3 regions of the Nocardioides sp. 31GB23 genome follow, and region 1 is predicted to be linked to each of the others. Evidence: predicted binding sites of a transcription regulator. Region 1 holds the regulator's gene; each other region holds the start of a gene.
What was found. The regulator HrcA, encoded in region 1, represses chaperone genes, less so after heat shock. The targets are predictions, from matches to a motif close to TTGGCACTCGNNNNNNNCGAGTGCCAA.
Positions count from the first base shown of each region.

Region 1 (3,270 bases):
CGTGGTCAGGCCCAGCACGATGTCGAGCGAGAGCGGCCACTGCATGGGGAAGCTGTCGGCGCCGAGCGACGGCGGCCCCGACTCCTCGACCAGGTCGCCGGCCAGCAGCACCTGCGCGTCGGGCACCAGCACCACCAGGTCGCCGGCGGTGTGCGCCGGGCCGGGGTGGACCAGCTCGAGGACCCGGTCGCCGAGGTCGAGCACGGTGGCCGAGGAGAAGGTGCGGTCGGGCAGCACCACCTCGGTGGCCAGCACCTCCTCGCGGCGCGGGTCGTCGGCCCCGCCCGCGTGGGCCGCCGCCGTGTCGGCGACGCTCGTGGCCTCGAGGCCGGCCACCGCGCCCTCGTGGGCGTGGATCGGCACCTCAGGGTCGGCCTCGCGGAAGGCGACGTTGCCGAAGGCGTGGTCGAAGTGGGCGTGGGTGTTGACCACGGCCACCACCTCGCCGGCGCCGAGCCGGCGTACGTCGTCGAGGACGCGCCGCCCGGCGGCGGCCGAGCCGTGGGTGTCGACCACGACCAGCCCCCGGTCGCCGGCGACGACGCTGACGTTGACGTCGTACCACTCGTGCCGGGCCACCCAGACCCGGTCGGCGACCTCGGAGAAGACCATGACCTCACCCTAGGGGCGCGGCGATGCCCTCCCGCAGCAGCCTGCCCAGCTCGACCGTGCTCGATGCCCGGCGCGGGAAGCGCAGGCGCACCTGGTGGGCCCCTCCGGGGTCGATCCACTCGAGGGTGAGCCCGCGCGCGTCGAGCTCGCGCAGCCGCACCGCGACGAGGTCGTCGAGCGGTGTGCCGGTCGAGGCGGCCACGCTGCGGCGCAGGTCGTCGTGGTGGTGCTCCTCGACGTGCTCGAGGCTGCGCTGCAGGTAGCCGCGGTTGAGCTGGTGGGCGGGGGAGAGGTAGTCGGCGAGCGGCAGCTGGTGGCGATGCCCGGCGAGGGTCACCAGGGCGGCGGCCGGGTCGAGGCCCACGACGAGGTGCTCGTGGTCGCACGAGGCGCAGGCGGCCGTCTCGAGGGGGCCCAGCCTGCCGGTGAGCACCAGCGCGTCCCCCGCGCCCCCGCGCACCGCGCCGACCAGTCCCAACCGGGCCACCGAGCGGGCCGCGGCGGCCCGGGCCAGCGGCGAGCCGGCCTCGCAGGTCAGCGTGGGACGCCCGCCCATCTCGCCCAGCACCACGTCGTCGAGCGGCAGCGGAAGCCGGTCGATCTCGAGGTCGGCGGTGGCGGGGCACGCCAGGATGCTGCGCGCCGCGGCGGCGACGGCGTACGACGCGGGGCCGACGAGCGAGGAGAGGTCCATGAAGATTAGGTAAGCCTAACCTTCACTCGCCGTCAAGAGGTGAGCAGCGCCCGGCCGGCCTTGTAGGATTGGCACTCCGCGACCACGAGTGCCAACCTCGTGGTCGGGTGACGGACCAGAGGCCGGAGGAGGCGACGTGCAGGAGGACCGCAGGCTCGCCGTGCTCCGCGCCATCGTGGAGGACTACGTCCACACCGAGGAGCCGGTCGGCTCGAAGGCGCTCGTCGAGCGCCACGGGCTCGGCGTCTCGCCGGCCACGGTGCGCAACGACATGGCGGTGCTCGAGGACGAGGGATACATCACCCAGCCGCACACCAGTGCCGGGCGGGTGCCCACCGACAAGGGCTACCGGATGTTCGTCGACCGGCTCACCACGGTGAAGCCGCTCAGCTCGGCCGAGAAGCGCGCGATCTCGAGCTTCCTCGACGGCGCCGTCGACCTCGACGACGTCGTGCAGCGCTCGGTGCGGCTGCTCTCGCAGCTGACCCGCCAGGTCGCGGTGGTGCAGTACCCCACGCTCTCGCGCTCGACGGTGCGCCACGTCGAGATCGTCGCGCTCGCCCCCCGCCGCCTGCTCGTGGTGCTGATCCTCAGCACCGGGCGCGTGGAGCAGCGCCTGGTCGAGCTCGGCGCCGACCTCACCGACGACGCCCTGGCCGACCTGCGCCAGCTCGTGCTGCGCGCGGTCACCGGCCAGACCATCGCCGAGGCGATGACGGCCCTGCGGGGGCTGCCGCCCGCTGCCGCCGACCCGGCCCGGCCCGAGGCGGGCAGCGCCAGCGGTCCGGTGGTCGAGGTGCTCCTCGACGCCCTGGGCGACGACCGCTCCGACCACCGCATCGCCGTCGGCGGGGCGGCCAACCTCGCCCGGTACGGCGACTCCTTCGACTCCGCGGTGCGTCCCCTGCTCGAGGCGCTCGAGGAGCACGTCGTGCTGCTCAAGCTGCTCGGCGAGGCCGGCACCGGCGGGCTGGTGACCGTGCGGATCGGCGCCGAGGGCCCCTACGAGGAGCTCGCCTCCACCAGCGTCGTCTCCACCGGCTACGGCCCGCCCGACGAGTCGCTCGCCACGCTGGGCATCGTCGGGCCGACCCGCATGGACTACCCCGGCACGATGGCCGCGGTGCGAGCCGTGGCCCGCTACGTCTCCCGCATCCTCGACGAGGCCTGAGCCGCCCCGCCGCCCCTCGAAGCACCAGCACACCGCAGCACCCACCCAGCACCAGCCAGCACCCAGTCAAGACTCCGTTAGGAACATGGTGAGCCAGGACCTCTACGACATCCTCGGCGTCTCCCAGGACGCCGACGCCGACGCCATCAAGAAGGCGTACCGCAAGCTCGCGCGCCAGCACCACCCCGACGTCAACCCCGACCCGGCCTCAAAGGAGAAGTTCGGGGACGTCTCCCGCGCCTACGAGGTGCTCTCCGACCCCCAGAAGCGGGCCGCCTACGACCGCGGCGGCGACCCGTTCGGCGGTGCCGGGGCCGGTGGTTTCGGCCAGGGTGCCGGGTTTTCCTTCACCGACATCATGGATGCCTTCTTCGGAGGCAGCGGTCAGGGCGGTGGCCAGGGCCGTGGTCCGCGTCCGCGCGTTCGCCGCGGCCAGGATGCGCTGATCCGGCTCGAGATCGACCTCGCGGAGGCCGCCTTCGGCGTGGCCCGCGAGATCAAGGTCGACACCGCGGTCAGCTGTACCACCTGCGGTGGCGACGGCGCCGCCCCGGGCAGCCACCCGGTGCCCTGCGAGACCTGCCGCGGGCAGGGCGAGGTCGCCCACGTGCAGCGCTCCTTCCTCGGCGAGATCCGCACGCTGCGCCCCTGCGCGGCCTGCCGCGGCTTCGGCACGGTCATCCCCGAGCCCTGCCGCGAGTGCTCCGGCGACGGGCGGGTGCGCTCGCGCCGTGCGCTGACGGTCAAGATCCCCGCCGGCGTCGACACCGGCACCCGCGTGCAGCTGGCCGAG
Region 1 covers NZ_JBDYKJ010000028.1:37,889-41,158, forward strand. The annotation lists gene ABKW28_RS10890 (MBL fold metallo-hydrolase) at 1-612, opposite strand, end outside; gene ABKW28_RS10895 (DUF2470 domain-containing protein) at 617-1,306, opposite strand; gene hrcA (heat-inducible transcriptional repressor HrcA) at 1,443-2,477, shown strand; gene dnaJ (molecular chaperone DnaJ) at 2,566-3,270, shown strand, end outside.

Region 2 (3,270 bases), on a different contig from region 1:
GATGTGGCCCTCGGTGTCGGCGTAGACGAGGTTCTGGGCGGGCGCCTCGAAGTCGGCGGCCGCGGCACGGAAGGAGTCCCAGTCGGTGGCCAGGTTGAGCGCCAGGATCGCGTCGGCGGTGGTGCCTGGCTGCAGCGCGGTCCACTGCAGTGCCACGGCGGCCTCGCCGCCCTCGGGCACGATCGTGCCGAGCCTGCCGGAGGCGACGTCGGCGACCTCGGCCAGCTGCTCGGCGACGTCGGAGACCAGCGGGCCGTGGCTGCCGGTGCGCACCGTGATGCGCACGTCCTCGCCGCCCTGCACGCGGATCACCTCCTCGCGGATCCGCAGCGGGCGCAGCTCGCCGTCACGGAGCACGTCCTCGCCGCTGACCCGCTCGACGAAGAGGTCGGCGACGTCGGGGCCCAGGTTGGTGAAGCCCCAGGCGACGTCGGCGTTGTGGCCGATGATGACGCCGGGCACGCCGGAGAAGGTGAAGCCGCTGACGTCGAGCGGGCACTGCGGCCCGACGTCGCGGCAGTGCAGCCCCATCTGGGTCCACACCCCCGGCAGGCTGGTGCCCAGGTGCGGGTCGTTGGCCAGGAGCGGGTCGCCCGACTCGGTCAGCTCGCCGGAGACGACCCACGAGTTCGAGCCGATGCCCTCGCCGCGGCCCAGCCAGGCCGGCATCCGCTCCAGCCCGTCGCGCAGGTCGCGCAGGGCAGCGCGCTGGTCGGCCTCGAAGCCCGGACGCAGCGGCAGCCGGGTCTGGCCGCGCTCGGCGTCCTGCTCGTAGACCTGGTCGACCACGGCGCCCTGGGTGACGATCGGGGTCACCTCGTCGTAGGGGTAGGCGGGGAAGAGCCCCGCCGCCCGCTCGGTGCCCACGGCGTCGGCGCTGAGCACCCGGTCGATCTCGTCGCCCATGTTGCCGCGCAGGTCCCAGGCCATCGCCTTGAGCCAGGCCAGGGAGTCCACGGGCGTCCAGTCCTCGGGCTGGTAGTCCAGGCCGCCCAGGCGCAGCACCGTGTACTCGACGGAGATGCTGGAGGTGCCACGGTCGTCGAGGTAGGCGTTGACGCCGTCGGCGTAGGCCTCGAGGAAGGCGCGGGTGTCGGGGGTCAGCAGCGCGACCTCCTTCTCGGCCACGCGGCGCCAGCCCATCGTGCGCACGTAGGCGTCGCTCTCGACCGCCTCCTCGCCGAAGAGCTCGGCCAGCCGGCCGGCCGTCGCGTGGCGGCGCACGTCCATCTCGAAGAAGCGGTCCTGGGCGTGCACGTAGCCCTGCCCGCGGGCCAGGTCGCCCATCGTGTCGGCGTAGACCTGCGCGATGCCGTGCTCGTCGCGCAGCACCTCCACCTCGCCGTCGAGCCCCGCGATCTCGACGCTGCCGGCGGTCTGGGGCAGCGGACGGCGTACCAGCACGGTCGTGGTGGCCGTCGCCAGCACCAGCAGCAGCACCAGCCCGAGGGCGACGTACGCCGTCAGGCGCATCGGCAGCGGGAGCGAGCGGAACCCGCGCCAGGTGCCGACCACGAACGCCGCCACCGCCCCGGCCGGGCCGCCGGGCGCCGCGGGGCTGGGGCCGGTGGCCGGGTCGGGCTGCTGGGCGCTGGCGCTCGAGGTGGTGTCGGTCATGGTGGCGGCCATTCTGCCCTGACGTAGGATTAGCAGTCGGCGCAGCCGAGTGCCAGCGCCGCGTCACGATCGACCGTCACAGTTCCACGCGCCCACGGGCGCCACCCCTGCGGAGACACGATGCCGACCTACCAGTACGCCTGCACCGAGTGCGGCCACGCCTTCGAGCAGTTCCAGAGCTTCTCCGACGACGCGCTGACCACGTGTCCCGAGTGCGAGGGCCGGCTGCGCAAGCTCTTCAACGCCGTCGGCGTCGTCTTCAAGGGCTCCGGCTTCTACCGCACCGACAGCCGCAGCGAGTCGGGCTCCGGCAGCAACGGCTCGAGCGGCTCGTCGGCCCCGTCGACGTCCCCGAGCAAGGAGTCGACCTCGAGCAGCGGCTCGTCCGGCTCGACCTCGTCGGGGTCGGCGGGGTCGTCGAGCAGCACCTCGAGCAGCACCCCCGCCGCCTCCTCCTGAGCCGCGCCTGTCGGGGCTGTGGAGGAGCAGAGCGGCAGCGGCCCCGCACGGCCTAGCGTCGCCGGGTGCTCTCCGCCGACCCGCGCCACCCCGACCCGCCGCTGACCCGCCTGCGTCGCGCCGCCCTCAGCGTACGCCGCTCGCTGCTGGCCCGGCGCCGCCCACTCGCCGCCCTGCTCGGCGCGGTCGCGGTGCTGGCCGGGCTGCAGGCGGCCACCCAGCCTCCCCCGCCCGGCGTGGCGGTGCGGGTCGCCGCCCACGACCTGCCCGGCGGCGCGGTCATCGCGGCCGACGACCTGACGACGGTCGACTTCGCGCTCGACAGCGTGCCCTCCGACCTCGTGGCGGAGCCCGTCGGGGAGGTGCTGGCCTCGCCGCTGACCCGGGGCGAGCCGGTGAGCCGCGCGCGGCTGGTCGGGCCCGGGTTGGGCGAGCACGCCGGCGCGGGCGTGGTCGCGCTGCCGGTGCGCCTGCCCGACCCCGAGGCGGCCGCACTGCTGGCGGTGGGCGACCGCATCGACCTGGTGGCCACCGACCCCGCCGAGGGCGGCTCGGGCGTGGTCGCGCCCGGGGTCACGGTGCTCGCGCTGCCGGAGCCGTCGGTGACCGCGGGCAGCCCCGCGACCGGGCTCGGCGGGCGGGTGGTGGTGCTCGGCGTCGACCCGGCGGGCGTCCCCACGATCAGCGAGGCCGCGGCGAGGTCCTTCCTGTCCTACGCCTGGTCGCACTAGGGTCGAGGTGGCCCAGACGGGCTGCACGCACACAGAAAGGCTTCGTCAATGGGTGGGTTCAAGAGCTTCGTCCTGCGCGGCAACCTGGTCGACCTCGCGGTCGCCGTCATCATCGCCACATCGTTCGGTCTCGTGGTCACCACGTTCACCAACTGGCTCACCGCACAGCTCCCCGACAGCGCCAGCGACATCTTCACCAACGACGAGAACTCGTTCGGCGCCTTCATGAACGCGGTGATCTCGTTCCTGATGCTGGCCGCGATCGTCTACTTCCTCGTCGTGCTGCCCTACACCAAGGCCAAGGAGAAGTACTTCCCCAGCCCCGCGCCGGGCACGCCGGAGGACACCGTGCTGCTGCGCGAGATCCGCGACGCGCTCCTCGCCGGTCGGGACACCCCGACCGCCTGAGGCTCGCGCCGCTAGTCGCCGTGGTGCGGCGGCACCTGGGCCCGCAGCCAGGCGT
Region 2 covers NZ_JBDYKJ010000012.1:1,250-4,519, forward strand. The annotation lists gene ABKW28_RS05355 (penicillin acylase family protein) at 1-1,617, opposite strand, end outside; gene ABKW28_RS05360 (FmdB family zinc ribbon protein) at 1,738-2,076, shown strand; gene ABKW28_RS05365 (SAF domain-containing protein) at 2,142-2,807, shown strand; gene ABKW28_RS05370 (MscL family protein) at 2,856-3,215, shown strand; gene ABKW28_RS05375 (hypothetical protein) at 3,227-3,270, opposite strand, start outside.
Region 2: ABKW28_RS05360 (FmdB family zinc ribbon protein) is a predicted target of HrcA. The motif match lies at 1,647-1,673, and genes of this name have one in related genera.

Region 3 (3,270 bases), on a different contig from region 1:
ACGATGCCCTCCTCGATCGCGGCGCGCGTCGCGGAGACGGCGTCCTCGATGCGGTGCTTCTTCTCCTTCAGCTCCACCTCGGTGGCGGCGCCGACCTTGATCACGCAGACACCGCCGGCGAGCTTGGCGAGGCGCTCCTGGAGCTTCTCGCGGTCCCAGTCGGAGTCGGTGTTCTCGATCTCGGCCTTGATCTGGTTGACGCGGCCCTCGACGGCGGTGGCGTCGCCGGCACCGTCGACGATGGTCGTGTTGTCCTTGGTGATCACGACGCGACGGGCCTGGCCCAGCACCTCGAGACCGACCTGGTCGAGCTTGAGGCCGACCTCGGGGGCGATGACCTGACCGCCGGTCAGGGTCGCGATGTCCTGCATCATCGCCTTGCGGCGGTCACCGAAGGCCGGGCTCTTGACCGCGACGGCGTTGAACGTGCCGCGGATCTTGTTGACCACCAGGGTCGAGAGCGCCTCGCCCTCGACGTCCTCGGCGAGGATGAAGAGCGGCTTGCCGGCGGCGATGACCTTCTCCAGCAGCGGCAGCAGGTCGGCGATCGCCGAGATCTTGCCCTGGTGCAGGAGGATGTAGGGGTCGTCGAGGACGGCCTCCATGCGCTCCGGGTCGGTCACGAAGTACTGCGACAGGTAGCCCTTGTCGAACTGCATGCCCTCGGTGAAGTCGAGCTCGGTGCCCATCGAGCTGGACTCCTCGACGGTGATGACACCGTCCTTGCCGACCTTGTCGAAGGCCTGCGAGAGCAGGTCGCCGATGACCTTGTCGCGGCTGGAGATGGTGGCCACCGAGGCCATGTCCTCCACCGAGTCGACCTCGCGGGCCGCCTCGAGCAGCGCGTCGCCGACGGCCTTGGCCGCCGCGTCCATGCCGCGCTTGAGACCCATCGGGTTCGCACCCGCGGCCACGGCGCGCAGGCCCTCGTGGACCATCGCCTGGGCCAGCACCGTCGCGGTGGTGGTGCCGTCGCCGGCGATGTCGTTGGTCTTGGTGGCGACCTCCTTGGTGAGCTGGGCACCGAGGTTCTCGAAGGGGTCGTCCAGCTCGATCTCCCGCGCGACGGTCACGCCGTCGTTGGTAATCGTGGGGGCGCCCCACTTCTTGTCGAGGACGACGTAGCGGCCCTTGGGGCCGAGGGTCACCTTGACGGCGTTGGCGAGGGCGTCGACGCCGCGCTCGAGCGCGCGGCGGGCGTTCTCGTCGAACTCCAGGATCTTGGGCATGTGGATGCTCCTAGGTCAGTGGTGTGGGAGATGAAACGGGCCCGGGCGCCATGCGACGCGGGTCGCAGGGCGACCGGTCGGCATGACGCCCGGGCCGGTGGATCAGTTGACGATCGCGAGGACGTCGCGCGCCGAGAGGATCAGCAGCTCCTCGCCGCCGTACTTGACCTCGGTGCCGCCGTACTTGCTGTAGATGACCTTGTCGCCCACGGAGATGTCCATCGGGACGCGCTCGTCGCCGTCCTCGTTGAAGCGGCCCGGGCCCACGGCCACGACCTCGCCCTCCTGGGGCTTCTCCTTGGCCGTGTCGGGGATGACGAGACCCGAGGCGGTGGTCTGCTCCGCCTCGAGCGTCTTCACGACGATGCGGTCCTCGAGGGGCTTGATGTTGATCGACACGTTGGATCGACCTCCACTTTCTTGCACACGTTGGCTGGTGGAAAACGTAAAGGGGTGCTCGCAGGCCCTGGCACGCCGTCGCGGGGGTCGCGCCGACCTGGTGAGCGCTGGCACACTCACGGGGAGAGTGCCAGTCCAAAAACTAGCACTCCCCCTCGAGGAGTGCCAGAGCGGGAGGGCGGTGACAGGATCGCCCGATGGACCTCGACGCCTTCCGGTGGCTGCTCACCGACGACGGCCAGGCGCTCCTGGCCCGCGCCGAGGAGCTCGACCCGGGCGACCCGCTGCGCGCCCAGACGGCCCTGCGCCGCCACGCCGACGCCGAGCACGCGGCCGCCGCGCTGACCCAGGCCGGGCTGCGGCGTCGGGCGGTCGCCAAGTTCGGCGACCTGGCCGCGCGGCTCTACTTCACCCCCGACGGGCTCGAGCAGGCCACCCGCCTGGCCGTCGCCCGCCACCGCGCGGCGCGGCTGCGGGCCTTCGACGCCCTGAGCCTGGTCGACCTCGGCTGCGGCATCGGCGGCGACCTGCTCGCCGCGGCCGAGACCGGCATCGTCAGCGTCGGGGTCGACCTCGACCCGGTGCGGGTCGCTGTCGCCGGCGCCAACCTCGCGGCGCTCGACCTCGACGGCGTCGTCAGCGTCGTCGACGCGACCACGATCGACACCTCCCCCTTCGACGTCGCGTACGCCGACCCCGCGCGCCGCTCGGCGCGCGGTCGCAGCTTCGACGTCGACGACTGGACTCCCCCGTGGTCGTTCGTCGAGTCCCTGCTGGCCCGCGACTCCTGCGTCAAGGTCGCGCCGGGCATCCCCCACGACCTGGTGCCCGAGGGCGTCGAGGCCGAGTGGGTCAGCGACCACGGCGAGGTCAAGGAGGCCGCCCTGTGGTCGGGCCGCCTGGCCACGACCCGCCGTCGCGCCACCGTCATCGGCGACGGCGGGCTGGCCACCCTCACCGACGAGGACGACCCGGGCGCCGGCGTACGACCGGTGGGCCGCTTCCTCTACGAGCCCGACGGGGCGGTGATCCGGGCCGGCCTGGTGACCGCCGTGGCCGCGGCGTGCGACGGCGGGCTGGTCGACGAGCACATCGCCTACGTCACCACCGACGCGGACGACACGGCCACCCCCACCCCGTTCGCCCGCGGCTACGAGGTGCTCGAGGAACTGCCCTACCGCGAGAAGGCGCTGCGCGCCGCCCTGCGCGAGCGTGGCGTGGGCCGGCTGACCATCAAGAAGCGCGGCGTCGACGTGGTGCCCGAGGAGCTGCGCAAGCGCCTGGCCCTCTCCGGCGACGCCGAGGCCACGATCGTGCTGACCCGGGTGGCCGGGGCCGGCACCGCCCTGCTGGTCCGCCCCCTCTGACCCCACCCGCGCCCCCAGGACGCGGACAGTCCCTGACGTTCCTCACCGCGACACGCCGTCGAGGTGTGTGGAACGTCAGGGACTGCCCGAGCGCCATGGGTCAGGAGGTGCCGAGCGCCGCCTTCTCCGCACCGATGGTGGTGTCGGGGCCGTGGCCGGTGTGCACCACGGTCTCCTCGGGCAGCGCGAAGAGCCGCTCGCGGATCGACGTCTTGATGACGTCCTCGTCGCTGTACGAGCGTCCGGTCGCACCGGGGCCGCCCTGGAAGAGCGTG
Region 3 covers NZ_JBDYKJ010000024.1:23,031-26,300, forward strand. The annotation lists gene groL (chaperonin GroEL) at 1-1,229, opposite strand, end outside; gene groES (co-chaperone GroES) at 1,332-1,628, opposite strand; gene ABKW28_RS09680 (class I SAM-dependent methyltransferase) at 1,826-2,995, shown strand; gene ABKW28_RS09685 (MBL fold metallo-hydrolase) at 3,096-3,270, opposite strand, start outside.
Region 3: groES (co-chaperone GroES) is a predicted target of HrcA. The motif match lies at 1,771-1,797, and genes of this name have one in related genera.